DNA from 3 places in the Arthrobacter sp. 10L424 genome. Region 1 is predicted to be linked to each of the others. Evidence: riboswitches for the same ligand, from Rfam matches in the RefSeq annotation. Region 1 holds a riboswitch; each other region holds the start of a gene.

Region 1 (6,774 bases):
TGGAACGGGTAGGGGAGTACATCTCCGTCCGGGTACCCGATATCGAAGGCGCCCTGGAACTCCCGCCCGAGGTTGCGGCCCACGTCTTTGTTACCGTCGGTTAACAGGACTTAACCCACTGCTCATCGGACGACCCATGAGTTATGCACAGATTCGATAACGGATTTATCTCTGCGAGGCTTAATCGCCTATAGTTGATCACTAGTACCGATACCAAAGCGTTATCTGATCCGAAGCCGAGCTCTGCCAGCGGATCAGTAGCAGAGTCACCTTCTGGCAGGGGCGGGGGAACCACTTCCGGCTGTTCATCAGCCTTGGGGTGAAGTCCGTCAGCGGCAAGCACACACCACAGAGGGACTCTTTGGATGCCTCTGTGTCTGGACGCCTGCCACGGCGGACCGGGTCTTTGAACTCTCTGACCCGAATCCGACAGCTAACTCCGCAGGCTCTCCAGAGAGGAACCGTTTTTGACCACCCAGACCGCCAGGGGCCGCCGTCGTGCGACCGGTCCCGCTCCGGAGCCGCGACCGGCCGTCGCCGTCCTGGCCGACCGCCCACGTGACGCGCACCGCGACGAACGCAGGGGCCGCCGCAGCCCGTTCCGCCAGGTAACAGACTTTGCCGCCGCCAGCGGCGTTGGGCAAAAGGCCGGCATTGCACTCGCCGCTACGGGACTGGTCCTCACCGTCACCGTCCCCGCCACTGGCCCCGTTATGGCCACCAACGCGGGGTCGACGGGATCCATCTCGGCCGCAGTCCAGCCTGATGTCACGGCTGGCGAGGCCAAAATCGACTTCAACCGGACCGCCGTCACCACCCAGGGCGACCCGGACGGAAAGCTCAAGCAGTTGCTGAGTGCCCAGTCCGTCGGTTCGATCACCCGCGCGGCCTCCGCCGGAAGCCTCGGGGCGCCGCTGGCCCAGTTGAAAACCGCGTCACCCTTTGGATATCGCGTCAGCCCCATTACAGGCGGCTCCGGCGAGTTCCACCGTGGCCAGGACTATTCCGCCCAGTGCGGCACGGCCGTCCTGGCTGCAGCCAGTGGGACCGTGACGTTCACCGGCTGGCACCCCTACGGCGGCGGCAACCGTGTCGTGATCGACCATGGCAACGGCCTGGAGACCACCTACAACCACTTGTCCTCAGCCACCGTCAAGGTTGGCCAGCAGGTCTCCCGCGGCGAGGTCGTGGCGATGAGCGGCACCACAGGCGCCTCCACGGGCTGCCACCTTCACTTCGAGGTCATGGTCAACGGCGAAGTTGTCGACCCGACCGGCTGGCTGTAACAAAGCTGATCGGACGCTCTCGCATTCTTGTGACACGCCGTGATCCGAATGTGACATTGAGTCCCAACTGTTGTAAGTTTGACCTACGCCAACTTTTCCGAAGTTGGCGCTCTTGAGTGGATTGCCTAGCTCTGCCACCGCTCAAGGTCCGTTCGCATTACATCGTCTGGCAGGGGCGGGGGAACCAATTTTGGCCTTCGAAAGAAGGCCTTGGGGTTAAGTCGCAAAGCTTCCCAGGAAGCAGCGCGGCCGGGTGACTCCCATCCGAATCCGACAGCTCACCTCGCAGGCATTGGGAGAGGCTACTTTCGTGTCTTCACGCCACAATGCTGCGCGTCACCGCGCTTGCGCGGCTCTTACGAGCCCGCTGAAATCCGACTCCTCGGTTGCCCTTGCCGGCGCCCGGAACGGATCTCACACCGCCGCCTCAATCTCTGCTGAGTCCGGCCCGCAGGCCATGCACCTGCACGCAGTTCCCGCTTTTGGCGCGTCTTCGCAGTACACCCTTCGCTAAGTAACCCACTTCGGGGCGATCCGGCGTACCCCCAAGATGCCGGAGCGTCCTCAGCACGCGCCTGAAAAGCGCGGCCACAGGATCACGAAAGAGAGAACTTAATGACTACTCGTGCAAACGCACGGCACCGCGCCGAGGTCACCAAGACCAACTCGCTGGCTGTTATTGCCAAGGCTGTCGGCGACAACGCCGGTGGCGTGGGCCGCCAGGCAGCAGTCATCGCTGCTGCTTCCGGCCTCGTCCTGACCAGCGGCATCGCAGCCAACGCTGCTGAGGCCAACGTCCAGCGCGAATCCACCTCCGCTTCCACCCTCGAAGTCCAGTCCGCCGCCCCCGCGGCCATCTCGGCTGCTTCCAGCATCTCGATCGCTTACGACAAGACCGAAGTCGCCACCATTGCGGCCCCCGTCAAGGCGAAGCCCGTCGTGAAGGTCCAGGAAACGCCCACCGCCAACACCGCCGGCACCAAGGTCGGCGCCGCCGCCACCGCTTCCGTGGCCGGCGCCAAGGCTCCGGCCGGCGTCGCCAGCGGCATGGGCGCCACGATCGCCGCTGCCGCCTACGCCCAGATCGGCGTTGGCCAGGATTGCACCGCACTCGCCACGAACGCGCTGGCTGCTGCAGGTATCAACTACCACGGCTGGCCGGCAGGTTACCTGTCCCTCGGCCGCACCGTGAGCGCCGCCGAGGCACAGCCGGGCGACCTCGCGTACTACCAGAACGGTGGCGCGGGCATGGCCCACATCGCTGTTTACGTCGGCAACGGCATGGCAGTTCACGGCGGTTGGAACGGTGGGACCACTTCCCTCCAGACCGTAAACGTCGGCTCCGGCCCGGTCTTCATCCGCGTCGGCGGCTAAGGACAACAGCTTTTTACGCAAAGGACCCCTGCCATGCGGCAGGGGTCCTTTGCGTTGCCGCAACGTGAACTTCAGCCGACACGGGCCACGGCCGGCAAAAAAAGATTCGGTGAAACGGCACCTCGGTGTTTACTCTTGTTTTGTCGATCCATAGCCCGACCATGCAGAGGGCAGCCGGCCCTCGTGCCCCTGGCGGGTGCGGCCGTGAAGAGGTATGCGGATGCGCACTCTCGTTCTGAATGCTGGATATGAACCGCTGGCGGTTGTGACCTTCCGCCGGGCGCTCGTCCTTGTGCTGACTGGAAAGGCCAGTGTCGTGGCGGAAGGCGACGATCCCGTCGTTGGACCGCAGGACGTCCTTGGCCGGCCCTCGGTGATTCTGCTGAATCGCTACATCAGGCCCCGGTACAACACCCTGACGACCGTCAGCCGCCGCGGCGTGCTCCGCCGGGACGGGCACCGTTGCGCCTATTGCGGCAAGGCCGCCCACACCATCGATCATGTCCAGCCCAAATCCAGGGGTGGTGCGGATTCGTGGGAAAACCTCGTCGCCGCCTGCCTGCGCTGCAACAACGCCAAAGGCGACCACACGCCCGCCGAAATGGGATGGAAGCTCAGCTTCAGCCCCGCGCCCCCCAAGGGCGCAACCTGGCAGATCAAGGAGCTGGAGAAGCCCACCCCGGCCTGGGACCCGTTCCTGCTGCCGGAATCTGCCGCCTGAAACGGCGCCGCCGGCTGACCGTCGGGCCGGACTTCATCGCTTGCCGGCTGGTGGCCGATCTTTGCGACGCGGCGTCCGCGCCGGAGCGCGTTAGGCTGGGCCGGTGGAATTCGATGCAGTCATCCTTTCCGGGGGCCGGTCCTCCCGGCTGGGCGGCGTGCCCAAATCGGGGCTGATGCACGACGGCGCCACCCTCCTTGATCGTGCCCTGCAGGCCGCGCGGGGCGCGGCGGCAGTCGCCGTCGTCGGACCGGACCCGGGAACGTTGCCGGAAGGCGTGCTGAGTTGCCGGGAGGACCCGCCCTTTGCCGGACCGGCCGCAGCCATCGCGGCAGGCCTCTCCGCCCTGGAAAGGCACCGCGGTGCGGCCGGCCGCCCCCGGCCAGCGGCGCCGTTCACCCTGGTCCTGGCCTGTGACATGCCCCGGGCGGGCGCCGCTGTCCGGGCCTTGCTGGAAGCGGCAGGGGAAGCTCCTCCGGATGGCGGGCTGATGGCGGTGGCCGCCGACGGGCGTCGGCAGCCGCTGCTGGGTTTATATGGCACGGTTGCGCTACAACGGTGCGCCCGTGAAGCCGGGAAGCGCGGCACACTCGAAAACGCCTCGGTGTTCGCCCTTCTTGCTAGTCTGGAGGTGCGGGAAGTCAGCGTGCCCGGGGGGTCTACGGATGATGTGGATACCTGGGACGATGCGTCCGCATTAGGGGTAACCGTTCCACTCGGCAGCCATGGCCGCGACAGCCATGAGGCGGCCACCCGGCCCGGGGCTCCCCGGCAGAATTCGACCTTGGAGGCAAGCGGTGAAGAGCCAGGATGAAACACTGGAAGACTGGTGCCGTGCCCTGCTTCAGGCCCTGGAACTGGAAGACGTCGAGGTAGATGTGAACGCGGTTCTGGCTTTGGCCGGGGTGGCGGCGCACTCCGTGGTCCGCCCGGCCGCGCCCCTGACGACGTTCATCGCCGGTTTCGCGGCAGGCCTGGCCTCAGGCTCCGGTCAGGCCACCGATGCGGTCTCGATGCAGGCAGCAATGGGCGTGGCCGGCAAACTCGCCAAAGACTACGCAGCCAACGAAGCCTCCGGAGCATGACGCCTGCACCCCCTTCCGGCAGCGCAGCTGCCGCCGGGGATGAGCATGCCGGCGACATGCCCGCTGTAAGCCGCTCCGGTGCGACTCCCGGGGGTGGAGCCAGCGGCCCCGCCCCGGTCGAGGAACCTGAGGTGCCGCACCGGCACCTCGCGCACACCTGGCAGGAAGCCTGGCAGCTCGCCTTCGACTGCGCAGACCCCATCCCCGCCGCGCCCACTGCCCTTCGTGACGCCTTGGGGAGAAAACTCGCTGCCGACGTGGAAGCGCTCGTGGACATGCCGCACTACGCCTCGTCCGCCATGGACGGCTGGGCCGTCAACGGCAGCGGGCCCTGGATCCTCGCGGAACCCGGCCAGCGGCTGGCCCCCCACCAGGCGAGCCCGATCGCCACGGGCGGGCTGATCCCGCCCGGCGCGAAGGCCGTGCTGCGGAGTGAAAGCGGCGAGATAGCCGCCGATGAGGACGGGCTCCCGGTTCTGCAGCTCGCCGGCGCCGCCAAACCCGGTGAGCCCCGGAACGGTGAGCACATCCGGAAGGCGGCGGAGGAAGCCGCCGCCGGCGAAGTCCTGATCAAGCGCGGCACCCTGCTCAATCCCGCCCACCTGGCCCTCGCAGCCCTCGCCGGCCACGATGCGCTCCCGGTCCAGGGCAAGGCGCTGGTCCGTCTCGTGTTCACCGGCTCCGAGGTCGTCGCGGCAGGGATTCCGCGGCCGGGGGAGGTGCGCGACACGTTCGGTCCCCAGCTCGCGGCCGTTGTGGAAATGCTCGGCGGGATCTGTGCCGGCGAAACGAAAATAGGCGACAGCTACGCCGAGTGGCTCGCAGCGCTCGAGGACACCGAACCCGCCGAGGGCGCCGGCGAGGGTGCTGCGACCCAGCCTTCCGTGCATCCCGCCGCCGACCTGGTGCCAGCCGCTGAACTGCTGCCCGCCGACGTCGTCATCACCACCGGCGGCACCGGCCGGTCAGGCACGGACCACCTGCGCCGTTCGGTCGCCGAACTGGGCGGACGACTTCTCATCGACGGCATCGCTATGCGGCCCGGCCACCCCGCCGTCCTGGCAGAACTGCCCGACGGCAGGTTCATTATCGGGCTGCCGGGCAACCCGCTCGCGGCCATGATGGCACTCTCGACCATCGGGGCCCCGCTCCTGGCCGCGCTGGGTCACCGGACGCTGCCGCCGGTCACCGAGGTGCCCTGCGGCTCCATGATCGAGCCGGACCCCGGCAGGACCCGGCTGATGCCCTTCCGGCTGGTCTACGGCATGGCGTCCCCGGCGCAGCACACCGGCCCGGGAATGATGCGCGGACTGGCCGCCGCCGACGGCGTGCTGGTGGTCCCGCCGCACGGCGTGCAGCTCGGGGAACCGGTCCCGGCCTTCGCCCTCCCCTGGGGCGCGGCCCTCGCGGACCTGATGCCGGCCCAGGACAAACCTGCCCCCAAACGGGCCGCCCGGAAGCCCACGGGTACCGGCGGCCCCGTGGACTGGAGCGAACTGCTGGGGTAGTGCCCGGTGCAAAACCCGCGCTGGCCACCCGGCCCGGCGCTTGCCATGATGGAGTTATGTTGGTTAGGAGTACCTGATGGGCCGCGTCACGCAGCGCCGCAAGGTGCACAAGTATGTACTGGACGGTTCGCCACAAGCCCTCGAATTCCCGGTGCGCCACCGGGAGGACGTGCTGGCCGTCGAGGAGCCGCTGGAAATCCGGATCGGCAGCCTGTCCTTCTCTGTGACCATGCGGACCCCCGGCAACGACTTTGACCTTGTCGCGGGCTTCCTCGTTTCCGAGGGCGTCATCTGGACTCCGGACCAGCTCGTCTCGCTGCGGTTTTGCGCCGGGGAGGACGAGGACGGGGTCCAGACGTTTAACGTGGTGGAAGCCCAGCTCAGGCCCGACGTCGTCCGCCCCGACACCGGACGGAACGTCTACACGTCCAGTTCGTGCGGCATCTGCGGCACGGACTCCATCGAGGCCGTGCACAAGTCCTCGCATTTTAGTCCCGCGGCCGACCCGCTGATGGTTCCCGTGGCCACGCTCGCGTCGCTTCCGGACAAGCTGAGGGAAGCGCAGGCCGTGTTTGACGTCACCGGAGGCGTGCACGCCGCCGGCCTGTTCCGGATCGCCGGCGACGGTTCCGCCGAACTCCTGTGCCTGCGCGAGGACGTGGGACGTCACAATGCCGTGGACAAGGTGGTGGGCTGGGCCCTCCGCGAAGGTCTGCTGCCGCTGCGGGGAACCGTGCTCCAGGTCTCCGGGCGGGCGTCGTTCGAACTGGTGCAGAAGGCCGCCCTGGCCGGCATCCCCG
Region 2 (6,774 bases), on a different contig from region 1:
GAAGCGCCGGTCCTCGACGGCGATGATCGCATCCTTGATGTACGGGGACATTTCGGCCAGGCTGACCCGCACACGGTTTTCTGCGTAGAAATTGGCGATCAGTTTCCCGTCCGCACTCAGCACTTTGGTTGACTGCGACGGCGGATCAACCGTCAGCCCCGAGGGGAGCTGGTTGAAGAACTTGATTGAGTTGCTGCCGGCAACTCCGGCGGCGGCAACACCGGGGACCACCAGGCCGGCAACCAGGACGCCGCAGAGCGCGCTCACTGTGAAGTAGCCGAGAATTGCCCAGAGAGCCACGGCGAGACGAGATCGGGTTCGTCTTCTCAGCTCCATCTTTCCCCCACTTGTCACGCTCGAAATATGTGGTCAGAAATGCCCCGCTTCACCCCTGTCCGGATCGATTCAGATCCCGGAGCGCCTCACCGCCGTCGTCGGCTGTGGCGTTCCGCCCGGTGCCGCAGTAATCCCATGTCCATAACATAGGACCGCCTGCCCGGCCGGCGCCACACCCTGACCGGATGAACCAGGCAGAACACACGGAGAACCCGTGTTCTCCGTGGTGATGCCTTGACACTGACTTTGGCCCACGCAGAAACTGAAAGGTCCAGGCTGCTCAGTGAAGCTAGGGAATGGAAAGACAATGGCCGGTACAGATTCGTTCGTGATTGTGGTTGGTTTTGACGGTTCCGAGAATTCTCAGAATGCGCTGACGTGGGCTGTGGATGAGGCCCGGCAGCGCAACGGCCAGATCCGTCTGGTCACGGCCTGGAGCAAGCCCCCGCTTGCCTGGTATGCGGCGGTCCTGGAAACGGCCGCCGGCGAAATCGTGGCAGAGGATTCCCCGCAAGGAATCGCGGAAACCCTGCAGGCCGACGCCCTAAAAAGGGCCGAGGACGCGGGAGTCGAAGCCACCGGGCAGGTCGTTCACAACGATTCACCGGCAGCAGCAGTAGTCGACGCCGCCAAGGATGCGGATCTGGTGGTGGTCGGCTTCCGCGGGCACGGCGGATTTCCCGGCCTGCACCTGGGCTCGGTCGCCACCCAGATCATCAGCCACGCACCGTGTCCGGTTCTCGTCGTCCGGCCCAAAGCCGCCTGAGGCGCGGACCGTCGTCGTCCGCAGTCGCTTGTGCCACCGGGAGCCCGGGCGCACAATGGCCTGCCTGCCGGGGGAGTCTTCAACAACCGTTGAAAGGGTGCGGGGGAGCGCCTACGATGTGGCCACAACCCCATTCTGGGGACCAACTCCGGGACCCGCCGTCAAAGTGGCTTTGACACACTTTGCCTTGCCCGAGTCCTGGATATGACAGGACGGGAAGGGTCATGACTAAGTATCTGTTCGAAGCGAATTACGTGGGCGACGGCATCAAAGGTCTCATGCGCGAAGGGGGAACGAAGCGCCGTGACGCGCTGGTCGATGCCCTCAAATCCGTGGGCGGATCGCTCGAATGCTTCTACTACGCCTTCGGGGAGAGGGACGTACTGGGGGTCTTCGAGGTCCCGTTGCCGTCCGATGCCGCCGCGCTTTCGCTTCTTATCAACTCATCGGGCTCTGTGAACGTGCGCCTGAAGCCGCTCCTGACGCCGGAGGATCTGGACGACGCGGCCAAGAAGACGCCCACGTACCGGGCACCGGGTCAGTAGGGCACCGGGCCTGGCCGACACCGGACTTCGCTGCCCCGCGGTTACGGGGTAGACAGGGCACGACGGCGTCGGGCCACTTGGGTGCTGGGCCTCCCCGCCGCAGGATGCGAAACAATGGCCCCATGAGTGATGCCGGCGACTTCATTGACCTTGCGCTCCAGCGCGAGTCGTCGTGGGGCCGGGCCGAGGAGTCCGAGGCCAGGCACGGAAGTGGCCACCGGTACTACGGCGCATCCGTCGGAGCCGTGCGCGGAACTGTCCGCGATGCCCTCCGGCGCTATCCGGACCTCACTCACGATGACATCACGGCGCTTAGCTCCGAGCTGTGGCAGGTGCCGGTCTTCGAACGCCGCCTCGCCGCCGTCGTCCTCCTGCAATCGAGCGTCCGGCTGCTGACCAACACAGACCTGACGCGGATCGAAGGCTTCGTCCGGAGCGCACAGCTAAGCGCCCTGGTGGATCCGCTCGCCACCGACGTCGTCGGCCCCCTGATGGCGGGTCTCGACGTCGTCGGCAGGGTCCGCGCGGACAGCGTTCTGGACCGCTGGGGGAGGGATCCTGACGGCTGGCTGCGCCGCGCCGCCGAGATGGCTAGACCCGGCCGGAACCTGACTTCTGACGGCCCGTAACGCCCGGGGAAATCTCCCTAGCTTCCCGGCCGGCGCTCCACCACGGCGTAGGCCTTTTCATCGAAGAACTCCCAGTCGGTGACCACCATGAAACCCAACGCGTCCACGCGGTCGTTGAGGACGTGGACATCGAAGCCGCCGTCACGGGGCTCAGCGTCCCAGGTGGAGACGAGGACCTCCCCGTTTTCCAGTACCAGCAGCTCGGTGTTGACGTTGAAGTCCTCCGGCGGTTCATTGCTCAGCTGGCAGATGGCAACGCAGTGCGTGTTGACGTCGGGATTGTTCATTTGGGGCCTCCGCTTCTGGGAACCGTGATGCCAATATCCTATTCCCGAATCGGCGTCTGGCGTGGGGAAAGACCGCCCGCAACCCCTTTCCGCCGTTACCTCAATGTGACATGCCGTGATCATTCCGTTACCGTTGTTAGGTGCCTGTTGTTTCCGAGACGGGCTCTCCCCAGCCGATTGCCTAACTCTGCCGCGGCCGTGGGGATAACTCGCAGCAACGTCCGGCAGAGACGGGGAAACCACTATTGACCCACTGTTAGTCAGGGGTCTTGGGGTGAAGCCGCACGGCCCGCAATGATCGGGCCCGAGTGCGGCCGGGTGCCTCCCATCCGAATCCGACAGCTCACCTCGCAGGCATTGGGAGAGGCTCCTTTTAATGATTTCCAGCAATACCCATGCGCCCAAGCGCGCCGATCTTCGCAGCAAACGCCGTACCGCCGGGACCATCGGCCGCCAGGCCGCAGTTCTCGTCGCCGCTTCCGGAATGGTGCTTAGCGGCGCCATGGCCGCCAACGCAGCCGATGCGCCGGCCAAGCGCGACGCCGCCCCGGCGTCGTCCGTTGACGTCAAGGGCCAGGTCGGCGCACCGGTCATGGCGGACTCCGCTGTCCAGATTACTTTCGAGCGCCCCGCCGTTGAAACAGCACCGGCGCCCGTGGTCGAGGCCCCCAAGCCCGCGGCCGCTCCGAAGGCCCCGGCAGCACCGGCCGCCGCAGCTCCTGCCGCTAAGGCGACGGTGAAGGTCCAGTCGGCCCCCGCCCCCGCCGCTGCCCCGGCAGCCGGTGGAGTCAACGCCACACTGCTGTCCATGGCATACGGCCAGATCGGCATCACCCAGGACTGCACCGCCATGGTGGAGAAGGCCCTGAACGCTGCCGGCATCCCGGTCGGCGACATCGGCCCGACGGCCTTCCTGAAGTACGGCCAGGTCGTCTCCACTCCGCAGCCCGGCGACATCATCGTCCAGTCCGGCCACGTTGCCATCTACGCCGGCAACGGCCAGGCAATCAGCGGCGGCATGAACGGCGTCAACGCCACCATGGCGCACCCGCTGTCCTGGCTGACGGCCACCGGTCCCGTGACGTTCGTCCGCGCCGGCTAAGCAGTACCGCTAACAGCACGCAGGAGACCGGTCGATCGGGTGCCTTGGGGGCAGCGGATCACCGGTCTTTTGCGTGTCCGCCATCCGGCTCGGCCGCGTACCGCAGCAGAATTACGCCGTTCCCGAAGGTGCGGCTCTCCAGCAGCCGGAGCGAAGTCAGGGCATCCGTCTCCTTGAAGAGGGGCGTCCCGCGTCCAACCAGAACCGGATGGACGTAGATCCGGTACTCGTCGATCAGGCCGAGCCGTCTGAACGCCGCCGAGAGGGTTGCGCCGCCGAGTGCGAGGTCGCCGCCGGGCTGGTCCTTGAGTTTCATGACGTCCTCGACGACGACGTCGCGCACCACCTCGGTATTCCAGCCCGCCTTCGCAAGGGTCCTGGAGTAGACGATCTTGGGCATGTCCCGCCAGATTCCGGCGAACTCGCTCTCGGGGGCTGAGTTCGAGGGGTCCTGGTCCGCCGTCGGCCAGTACTCGGCCATCATCTCGTAGGTGACCCGGCCGTCCAGAAAGCCGCCCATCGTCCGCAGCAAGTCGTTGAAGTGGGTGTGCAGTTCCTCATCGACCCGATGCCAGCTCAGGTCCTGGTCCGGGCCCTCGATGAATCCGTCCAGGGACACTTGCATCATCAGAATGACCTTGCGCATCGCGGACTCCTTCAGTGGGCTTCAGGGGTTCCAGCGTACGACGCCGGGCGCGGAGGCGGCATGGGGATACTGCCCGACGCCGGGCGGCAGCATACTGCCGGATTGGCCATCTCTGGGTCGGACGCGGGGCAAATGGCATCGGCTGACACACACGCCCTGCGGGCGCCGAACCTTGCGCTCAGGCCGTGCCCGGGGCAGAATGCATTAGATTTAGAGCCGCACCGCGGTTCCTTTCGTTCGAAGGAAGAGTATGCCGGCGAACCTGCCTGTGGCGTTTGCGGACTTTGCGCCGCCACCGATGTGCCGGCGGTGAGGCCCGGTGGATTCCTGGGGGCCCGGCCGGCATTACAGCAGCGGCCGACACACACATGAGACCACCGAGGGTGCGGGGCCGCGTGCGCTCCGGCGCCTTGGCGGAATCCGCCCGCAGTTCCTGATCATGCTGGTGACGGTCCTCGCCCTGGTGTCGGCCGTGAGCGTTTACGCCACCGTCCAGTCCCGGGTAGCGGTCGACGCCGTCGTTCCGCAGGCAGCGACCGAATCCGCCACTGCGGGTGCCGCCGGAGGGGCCGACGCACGGTCGGTCACCGGCGGGGCGCCGTCGGCAGCGACTCCGTCACCGACTGCTTCGACGCCGGCCCCGACGCCCGCCGCCGTCGTTCCTCCCAAGAGCCTCATCGGACCGGCGCTCGACGCGGAAATTAACGCGATCATCCAGGCCAACAGCGCCTACCGGGTCGGCGTGGCCCTGATCGATCTCAGCGACGGCGAGGTCCACGAGTACGGGGAGAAGACCAAGTTCGTGGCCGCCAGTACCGGGAAAGTCCTCGCCGCCGAGGCCTACTACCATCTGGTGGAAACCGGTAAGGCGTCGCTGACGGCCCGGATGGGGTCGTCCACCGCGGGCCAGCAGATCCGGCAGATGATTCAGCAAAGCAACAACGAATCGTGGGCGCTGATCCTTGCCGCCGTCGGCCACAAGGGACTGACCGACTACGCGGCCTCGCTGGGCATCCCCTATGACCGGACGGTAAACGGCCTGACTCCGGCAGAGATGGCGAAGACCCTCTCCGGGCTGTACAGCGGCCGGCTGCTCAACGCCGCGAACACCGCCCAGTTGCTGTCCTACATGCAGAACACCAATTACGAGACGATGATCCCGGCCGCCGCACCCCCGGGGATAAACGTCTTCCATAAGTACGGTCTGCTCAACGGCAATCTCCACGACGCGAGCATTCTGGTGCAGGGGGAGCGGGCCGTCGTGTTTGTGGTCTACACCCTGGGCCGGGACATGTCGGACATGGCGGCACGGACCCGTGTCATCCAGCAGCTCACCGGCAAGGTCGCCGCCGGGGTCTTTTGACGAAGCACCGGCTTCCCAACCGGGCCGTTCACTAATCGGCCCGTTCCCCTAAATGACACAGAATCGTAGGCTGGAGAAGGGAGGTGAATGCCATGAAGGCAGCACAGGGAGACCGCATCATCATCCGTGGCACCACGGTGGAATCATCGGACCGGCACGGGGAAATTCTGGAGGTCAGGGGCGCCGACGGAGCCCCGCCGTATCACGTCAGGTTCGACGACGGCCACGAAACCATACTGTTCCCGGGCGGTGATTTCGTCGTCGAACGCAGCAAGACCTGACCCGCTAGAAACTCGATGAGCTGCCGGAGCCGGAGAAGCTCCCGCCGCTGCCGCCGTAACCGGTGGTGCTGCTGCCGCCGCCCCGGGCGCTGCTGACACTGCTGACGCCTGTGGTGAATCCGGAGTTGAACGTGGGTACGGAGAAGAAGTAGTAGGCGGGGTACACGGTGCCCAGGATGCTGGGCTCGTAGGTGCGCCCGTACTTGGCCTTGCTTCCGGCCTGCGCACTCTCCATTTCCTGGCGCATGAGCCGGGCTTCCTTTTCGTTCTTGGCGTAGCCCTCGATGACGGTGTCGGCATGGTTCTTGAGCAACTCGGACAGATGCGTGCGCGCGTCCCGCAGCCGGTCCAGGGCCGTCTCCGGAGTGATCGTTCCGTCCGAGAGTTCCGAGGTCCACCGTTCGAGCTCCCGGTGGCTTTCGTCCCGGAACGAGCGCAGCGCCGCCGCGGACGCGGAGTCGCTCTCGGCGTCGCGCTTGGTGAGCATCTGTTCGATCGCGGCCAGGTCGGCGCGGAAGGGGGCCAGCTGGCGGTCCCAGGCGGGCGCCCAGGCGGAGCCGCGGTTGAGCAGGGCGTTGGTGTCCGAGATGACGTCGTCGAGGGCATCCAGTTCGGCGGCGGCGTCGGCGTAGCTCCGGACCAGCTTCAGGTTTGGCCGCCTGCTGAGGCCTTTCGGCGACAGGGCATGGACCTGGTTGGAAAGGCCGGTGGCGGCGTTGTACTTCGTCATGAAGGTCCTGTGCTTCTCCAGCACCGTGCTGCCGTACCGGGAGGCGTCCGGGATGGTGCTCGCATTCAGTTCCGTGACCTGCAGATCCA
Region 3 (6,774 bases), on a different contig from region 1:
CGACGGCGACGGCGGCGTAGCTTTCAGCGCCGGACACCAAGGACTGGGCGTAGGCCCGGATCTCCTGGGCAAGCTTGGCGATGGAAGTCCCGGCGGCCGCCGCGGTTTCCTCGTCGATCCCCATGTAGAGCACGAAGCCGCGGGCGACGTTGTCGTTGGGGACGGGACGGACGTGGCTGCCGTCACCCGGGGCGATCACGGGTGTCGGGGCCGTGGCCGGCGCCGGCGGAACAGCGCGGAGCTGCCCATAGGAGTTGGGGTTATATCCCTGGGGTGCATAGCCCGGGGCGGGGAAGCTGGCGCCGGATCCGGCGGGGGCGAAGGACGGGCGGCTGCCGAAGCCCTGGCGGATACCGGAGGCCTGGCCGGCCTTGCCGGCGTTACGGACGGAGATGTGGACGTATCCGGATGCAACTGACATGGATTGCTTACCTCAATGTGAATGGCCGTCATCGCGGCTCGAATGCTACTTTTCCCCGCAATGAAATCTGGGGAGGGGCGCCCTACGCTGGGCTGGGGGCGAATGCCTAGAAACTTTCGGGGTGTAAAAGTTAGGCGTGCATTCGACAACAACGCTTATCGGTATCAGCGGGTGTGCTGATCCAAAAAACTGCGACTGCAGGTGCTGTTGAGTTCTTGTTCACAATTGAAGTGTGCAACGTAACAATGAAAACTTGCAAGTAACAATGGACCCGAATGTCCACCATGCGAGACGAAACGCTGATTTGTCGCGCAGATCACAATTCTGCCGGGTCAATAAAATAACAATCGTTCTGCTTATCGAGCGCCACTGAGGCCCTTGTGGCCGAATATTGTTCGTGCAACCAAGGCCAATCCGCAAAATAGTTCACGGCAAGCCAGCCCGGACAGACAGTTCGCCTGCTTATCAATAGCCGCCGGCCGTCCCACAGAGTGGTCACCACGGGATTCCGAAAATTGCGGCCGGACCAGCGCTCCCGGGATGCCCAGCTCGCTAGGCTGGGATTCACAGGTGCCGCACAGGATCCCCAAAGGCGCACCAAACCGGCAGATCGGAGAGTAGTCCCATGGCCACTTCGCACTCCATGACCAACAATCTCCCCCAGCTGACGCACCCGGACGGTTCCCCCATCCGTGCCCTGGTCGTGGACGATGAGCCCAGCCTCTCCGAGCTCATGAGCATGGGCCTGCGCATGGCGGGCTGGTCGGTTGCTGTCGCGGCGGATGGCCCGGAAGCCATGAAGCTTGCCAAGGACTTCCGGCCCGACGTGCTGGTGCTCGACGTGATGCTTCCCGGGTTCGACGGCGTTGAACTGCTGGGCAGGATCCGCGCCTTCGCGCCGGAGGTGCCGGCCCTGTTCCTGACGGCGAAGGACGATGTCCAGGACCGCATCACCGGGCTGGCTGCCGGCGGGGACGACTATGTGACCAAGCCGTTCAGCATGGAGGAAGTGCTCCTGCGGCTGCACCGGCTGGTCCAACGTTCCGGGGTGGCCGCCATGGATACCGCCGAACTCGTCGTCGGAGACCTCGTCCTGAACATCGATACGCGCGAAGTGCGGCGGGCAGGGGAAGAGCTCCACCTCACGGCAACCCAATTCGAGCTGCTGCGTTATCTCATGGAGAACCCAAAACGAGTCGTGAGCAAAGCCCAGATCCTTGACCGGGTCTGGGACTACGACTTCGGCGGGCAGGCCAACATCGTGGAGCTCTATATCTCTTACCTCCGCAAGAAGGTCGACGCCACTCATCCGCCCATGATCCACACGGTGCGGGGCGCCGGCTACGTCCTGAAGCCGGTGGACTGATCCGTGCCCGAACCCTCCGGCACTGCCAGCCGCTCCACTATCAAGTGGCGCGACCCGTCCACGTGGCACCTGCGCACCAGGCTTGTCCTCGTCGCCATGGCGCTGCTCGTGGCGATCTGCGGAGCCGTGGGACTTGTCAGTTATGCCTCGATGGACCTCTTCCTGACCCGGCAACTGGACACGCAGCTGCAACAGGCCTCGGACCGTGTCCGCGATTTTGGCCGCGCCGGCGGCCGTTCCGATCCCCTTGAGGCACGCGGCCAGGGGGTCGGCACCCTGAACGCCAGGATTGTGGACGAGTCGGTCAGCAGTGCCGGTTTTCTCGCGGAGGACGCCACCCGCAGGTCACTCACCGCCGACGACGACGAGATCCTCCTGAAGCTCTCCCCCCGCGACCCGCCGGTCAACCGGATCCTGTCCGCCGGTTCCTACCGGCTGGTGGCCGCGAAGGCCCAGAACGGCGACGTGATGGTGACCGGACTCCCACTTGCGGAGAAGCAGAACACGCTGGCCTCCCTGGTCTGGACCACCGTGGTCGTGTCCGCCGGGGGCCTCGTAGTGATCGGCCTGGTCGGGACGGCACTGATCCGCCGGACCATGAAGCCGCTGGATCAGCTCTCCGAGGTGGCGACGCAGGTCTCGCGCCTTCCGCTCGACGCCGGGGAAGTGGGACTTGCCGTACGGGTTCCGGCGTCGGCAGCCCATCCGGGAACCGAGGTGGGCAGCGTCGGCCATGCCCTGAACCTGATGCTGGACAACGTCTCCAATGCCCTCGAAGCCCGGCAGGAGAGCGAGATGAAGGTGCGCCAGTTCGTGGCGGATGCCTCGCATGAATTGCGCACACCGCTGACCGCCATCCGCGGCTACACCGAGCTGATGCGGATGACCGAGCATTTCACCCCCGACGGGCAGAAGTCCCTGGCCCGTGTTCAGAGCCAGTCCGAGCGGATGACCACCCTGGTGGAGGACCTGCTCCTGCTCGCCCGGCTGGATGAGGGCCAGCCGCTCAAGCTCAGCGACGTGGACCTCACCCAGCTGGCCGTGGAGACGGTGAGCGACGAGAAGGTGATGGCCCCGGACCGCGTCTGGCAGTTGGAGCTTCCCGAAGAGCCTGTGGTGGTTCGCGGAGACGCCACCCAGCTCCACCAGGTGCTGGCCAATCTGCTCTCCAACGCCCGCAAGCACACGGGGCCCGGAACGACTGTGGTGACCGGCGTTGGGCGAACCCCGGACGGGAGCGCCGTGGTGACGGTGACCGACAACGGGCCCGGGATCGCCCCCGAGTTTATGGGCCGCGTCTTTGCGCGCTTCACCCGGGCGGATGCTTCCCGGAAGAATCCGGTGCCGGTGACGACGCCGGCAGCCGTCCGACGGCCCTTGCCGCACCTGCCGCTGCGCCCACCCCGGCCTCCGTCCGCCGCGAGTGCTTCCACGGGGACCCCTCCCCCGACTTCCGCCGAGGGAACCAGCGGACTGGGACTCTCGATCGTGCAGTCGATTGTTGAGGCTCACGGTGGGACGGTCAGCGTGACGTCGGCGCCCGGCCGGACCGAGTTTGTGGTGCGGCTGCCCGCGCCGAACCCGGTCCAGGGGGAGCATCCGACGGCGCAAGCCGCCACACCGTCGTCGTGATCTCCGTTACCTAAATGTGACTTAAGCAGGCTGCTCCTGTACGGTTTTTAGAGTGTGGCCATCACTGACGCCGCACATCCGGATGCACGCCAAACTCTGCCGCCTCCCGGATTCCGCTGCACCAGGCAGAGGCGGGGGACCCAGAGTTCCCGGGCATTTGCAGATCTTGCACCCTTGGGGTGAAGCCGACACGTGAGATTCCGTGCGGCCGGATGACCTCATCCGAACCCGACAGCTAACTCCGCAGGCGTTGAGAGGCGATCATGACTGAATTCAAGCCACAAACGCGCCCTGATGGCGTTACGAAGAAGACCCGCTCCGAGGTGTCCCGCCACCGCGCTGAACCGGCCAAGCCCGCTTCAGCCCTGTCCCGGCTTGCCAAGAACTTCGGCACCACCGGCCGCCGCGCGGCCGTTGTTGCCGCCGCCTGCGCGGTGCTCGTGGGGGTCGGCGCTGCCGGGCATGCCTCCGAGACGGCTGCCCGCAATGCCACCGCGGGCACGTCCACGGAAGCAGCCCCCACTGCGGATGCCCTGACGCACCTCGATTTTGAGCGCGTCCGGGTCGACAACCAGACCACCTTCCCCACCGGCGGCGCCGCGGCCCAGTCCACCGAGGTCAAGCCTGCCGAAGCACCGGCCCCGGCAGCTGCCCCGGCTCCGGCAGCTGCTCCGGCTCCCGCTCCCGCTCCGGCGGCTGCCCCGGCACCGGCACCGGCGCCTGCCCCCGTTGCCATCGACGACCCGGCCGGCGCGCAGGCCTACGCGGCCAGCCAGCTGGGATCCCACGGCTGGGCTGCAGACCAGATGCAGTGCCTCACGAAGCTCTGGACCAAGGAGTCTGACTGGAAGACGACGGCCACCAACAAGAGCAGCGGCGCCTACGGTGTGGTCCAGGCCCTGCCGGCCGAGAAGATGGCCAGCGCGGGCGCTGATTACCGGACCAACTACCGGACCCAGATCAACTGGGGCCTGAAGTATGTCAAGGACCGCTACGGCTCACCGTGTGGCGCCCTGAACTTCCACTACGCCCACAACTGGTACTAAACACCAGAAGGTCGGACTGAACTGAGGCCCCGGATCCCACTGGATCCGGGGCCTTAGCTCTGCCGGCGACGGTCCGCGACAACCCGCGACAACCCGAGGGAACCGTCGGGCCGTCGGGCCGTGGCCGGACCGTTCGGCTTAGGGCGCGACTAGCCGTTGGGACGGTTGGGCAGGTACTGCACCGCCCATTTATTGCCGTCGGGATCGGCGAAGTAGACGAAGTGCCCCCAGTCCTGGACGTCGACGTCGCTGACATCCACGCCGTTGTCCTTGAGCTGCCGGTGGGCGGCCTGAATGTCGCTGACCACCAGCTGCAGGCTCGGGGCGGTGCCGGGCGGGGCGTCGTTGAGGCCCTCGCCGATGGCGATCGAGCAGCCGGAACCGGGCGGGGTCAACTGGACGAAACGGATGCCGTCCATGGGCCGCTCGTCGTAGTCGGCATTGAACCCGACCTTATTGACGTAAAAATCCTTGGCGCGGTCCACGTCGGACACAGGGACAAAGACAAGCTCAAGTTTCCAGTCCATGGGCCACAGGCTAGTCCCGGACCGCGATTTGCGGTAGGGCAATCCCAAGGGCGTGGACCCGCCGCGGCGGCGGGCCCAACCCCGTGGCTGGTTAGCCGGCCACGCCGTACAGGCGGTCGCCGGCGTCGCCCAAGCCCGGGACGATGTAGGACTTCTCGTTGAGCTTCTCGTCGATGGAGGCGAGCACGATCGTCACGTTGGCGTCCGAGAGCTCTTCTTCCAGCTTCGCGAGGCCTTCCGGAGCGGCCAGCAGGCAGATGCAGGTGACGTCGGAGGCGCCGCGCTTGAAGAGGAACTTGATGGCCTCACGCAGTGTGCCGCCGGTGGCGAGCATGGGGTCCAGGACAAAGATCTGGCGATCGGTGAGGTCCTCGGGGAGACGCTCGGCATACGTGATGATGTCCAGGGTCTCTTCATCCCGGGCCATGCCCAGGAAGCCGACCTCGGCGGTGGGGACCAGCTTGGTCATGCCTTCGAGCATGCCGAGTCCCGCACGCAGGATGGGGACCACCAGCGGCGTGGGCTTGGTGAAAGCGGTGCCGATCGTGGTGCTGACCGGGGTCTCGATGGTGACCGGTTCGGTGCGGACTTCGCGGGTGGCCTCGTACGCCAGGAGCGTGACCAGTTCCTCGGTGAGCTGGCGGAAGACCGGGGACGGGGTGTTCTTGTCCCGCAGAACGGTGAGCTTATGGGCGACCAGCGGGTGGTCCACAACGAAAGTGCGCATGGGTCAAAACTATCACCCAGCGGCCGGTGGCCCGCCCGTGGGACCGCGGGCGCCGACGTCGTCCTTACCGCCGGACTGGCCCTCTTTGCCGGTGCCGCTGCCGGTGACCCCGTCGCCGTCTTTGAGGTGCGCGGGGTGGTCGAACGTGGGCGCGGGACCCGCCTGTTCCCGGTGCCGCAGCACATGGAAGAATCTGTGGGCCATGATCACGATCGCCACCCAGGCCAACCCCAGCAGCCATCCGAAGATCACATCGGTCATCCAGTGATGGCCCAGGAAGACCCGACTCATCCCCATTGCCGCCACGAAAACCACACCGGCAGCGATCAGGGCAACCCGCGCAATTGTGCGCTTCACCTGCAGGCAGGCGAGGTACACCACGAGACCGATCACCACCGTGGTGTTGAGCGTGTGTCCACTGGGGAACGACGGCGAGTCCTCGTAGGGAGGCACGGCGTCCGCGTGGTCGGGGCGGTTCCGGCCGATCAGTTTCTTGCCCAGCGTGGTGGCCGTGGTGGACACAGCTGCGGCGGCGCCGATAAGGATCAGCGGCCGCCAGGTCCGGGAGGCCCAGATGAGCCACGCCGTGAGGATACTGGCCAGGATCGGCATGCCGATTCCTCCGCCGATGTTGGTGAACCCTGTAACGAAGGAGTCCAATCCAGGGCTGCGGAGCTGTTCCATAAACGCCAGGGTTGGCTTGTCCAGATTCGCCAGGCCGGCGTCGTCCACCACGTTGTCATAGACTTCGGCGCTGAGCACCGCCAGGAGAACCACCAGCACGCCACCCGCAAGCATCGTGACCCACAGGGCGGCGTAGGGCACAACCCACTTGCCCCAGCGCCGCATCAGCCAGCTCTCAGTCCTGGTGGTCACGTCCGTCTCCTGCCTCCTCCGTGCTGCACAGCTTGCTTAGTGTTCGAAACTATCATTGAGCCATGACTTCCCCTGAGCCCCGCCATGCCGAGTGGATGGGCCTTGCCCTGGGCGAGGCACGTGCCGCGCTGGCCACGGCGGACGTGCCGATCGGCGCCGTCGTCATCGGCCCCGACGGC

What was found. A riboswitch is a leader RNA that binds a small molecule or an ion and turns the genes downstream of it on or off. The one in region 1 is predicted to bind cyclic di-AMP.
Region 2: it holds a riboswitch for cyclic di-AMP, as region 1 does, so the genes downstream of both, AC1DC5_RS08515 (NlpC/P60 family protein) here and AC1DC5_RS13460 (NlpC/P60 family protein) in region 1, are expected to answer to the same signal.
Region 3: it holds a riboswitch for cyclic di-AMP, as region 1 does, so the genes downstream of both, AC1DC5_RS18600 (aggregation-promoting factor C-terminal-like domain-containing protein) here and AC1DC5_RS13460 (NlpC/P60 family protein) in region 1, are expected to answer to the same signal.

Annotation. Positions count from the first base shown of each region.
Region 1 covers NZ_JBFTJH010000007.1:103,092-109,865, reverse strand. Annotated here, with positions in the region: gene AC1DC5_RS13470 (iron-dependent transcriptional repressor DtxR) at 1-104, shown strand, start outside; cyclic di-AMP (ydaO/yuaA leader) riboswitch at 250-463, shown strand; gene AC1DC5_RS13465 (M23 family metallopeptidase) at 468-1,286, shown strand; cyclic di-AMP (ydaO/yuaA leader) riboswitch at 1,423-1,592, shown strand; gene AC1DC5_RS13460 (NlpC/P60 family protein) at 1,902-2,660, shown strand; gene AC1DC5_RS13455 (HNH endonuclease) at 2,881-3,381, shown strand; gene mobA (molybdenum cofactor guanylyltransferase) at 3,485-4,195, shown strand; gene AC1DC5_RS13445 (DUF6457 domain-containing protein) at 4,179-4,466, shown strand; gene AC1DC5_RS13440 (molybdopterin-binding protein) at 4,463-5,974, shown strand; gene fdhD (formate dehydrogenase accessory sulfurtransferase FdhD) at 6,051-6,774, shown strand, end outside.
Region 2 covers NZ_JBFTJH010000003.1:631,269-638,042, reverse strand. Annotated here, with positions in the region: gene AC1DC5_RS08540 (transglycosylase domain-containing protein) at 1-336, opposite strand, end outside; gene AC1DC5_RS08535 (universal stress protein) at 644-1,102, shown strand; gene AC1DC5_RS08530 (GYD domain-containing protein) at 1,327-1,647, shown strand; gene AC1DC5_RS08525 (DNA alkylation repair protein) at 1,770-2,276, shown strand; gene AC1DC5_RS08520 (hypothetical protein) at 2,294-2,563, opposite strand; cyclic di-AMP (ydaO/yuaA leader) riboswitch at 2,764-2,934, shown strand; gene AC1DC5_RS08515 (NlpC/P60 family protein) at 2,940-3,665, shown strand; gene AC1DC5_RS08510 (dihydrofolate reductase family protein) at 3,724-4,311, opposite strand; gene AC1DC5_RS08505 (serine hydrolase) at 4,631-5,674, shown strand; gene AC1DC5_RS08500 (DUF1918 domain-containing protein) at 5,767-5,955, shown strand; gene AC1DC5_RS08495 (DUF5129 domain-containing protein) at 5,960-6,774, opposite strand, start outside.
Region 3 covers NZ_JBFTJH010000015.1:908-7,681, forward strand. Annotated here, with positions in the region: gene AC1DC5_RS18585 (winged helix-turn-helix domain-containing protein) at 1-421, opposite strand, end outside; gene AC1DC5_RS18590 (response regulator transcription factor) at 1,047-1,787, shown strand; gene AC1DC5_RS18595 (sensor histidine kinase) at 1,791-3,419, shown strand; cyclic di-AMP (ydaO/yuaA leader) riboswitch at 3,524-3,684, shown strand; gene AC1DC5_RS18600 (aggregation-promoting factor C-terminal-like domain-containing protein) at 3,683-4,465, shown strand; gene AC1DC5_RS18605 (glyoxalase superfamily protein) at 4,615-4,992, opposite strand; gene upp (uracil phosphoribosyltransferase) at 5,084-5,719, opposite strand; gene AC1DC5_RS18615 (phosphatase PAP2 family protein) at 5,732-6,595, opposite strand; gene AC1DC5_RS18620 (nucleoside deaminase) at 6,658-6,774, shown strand, end outside.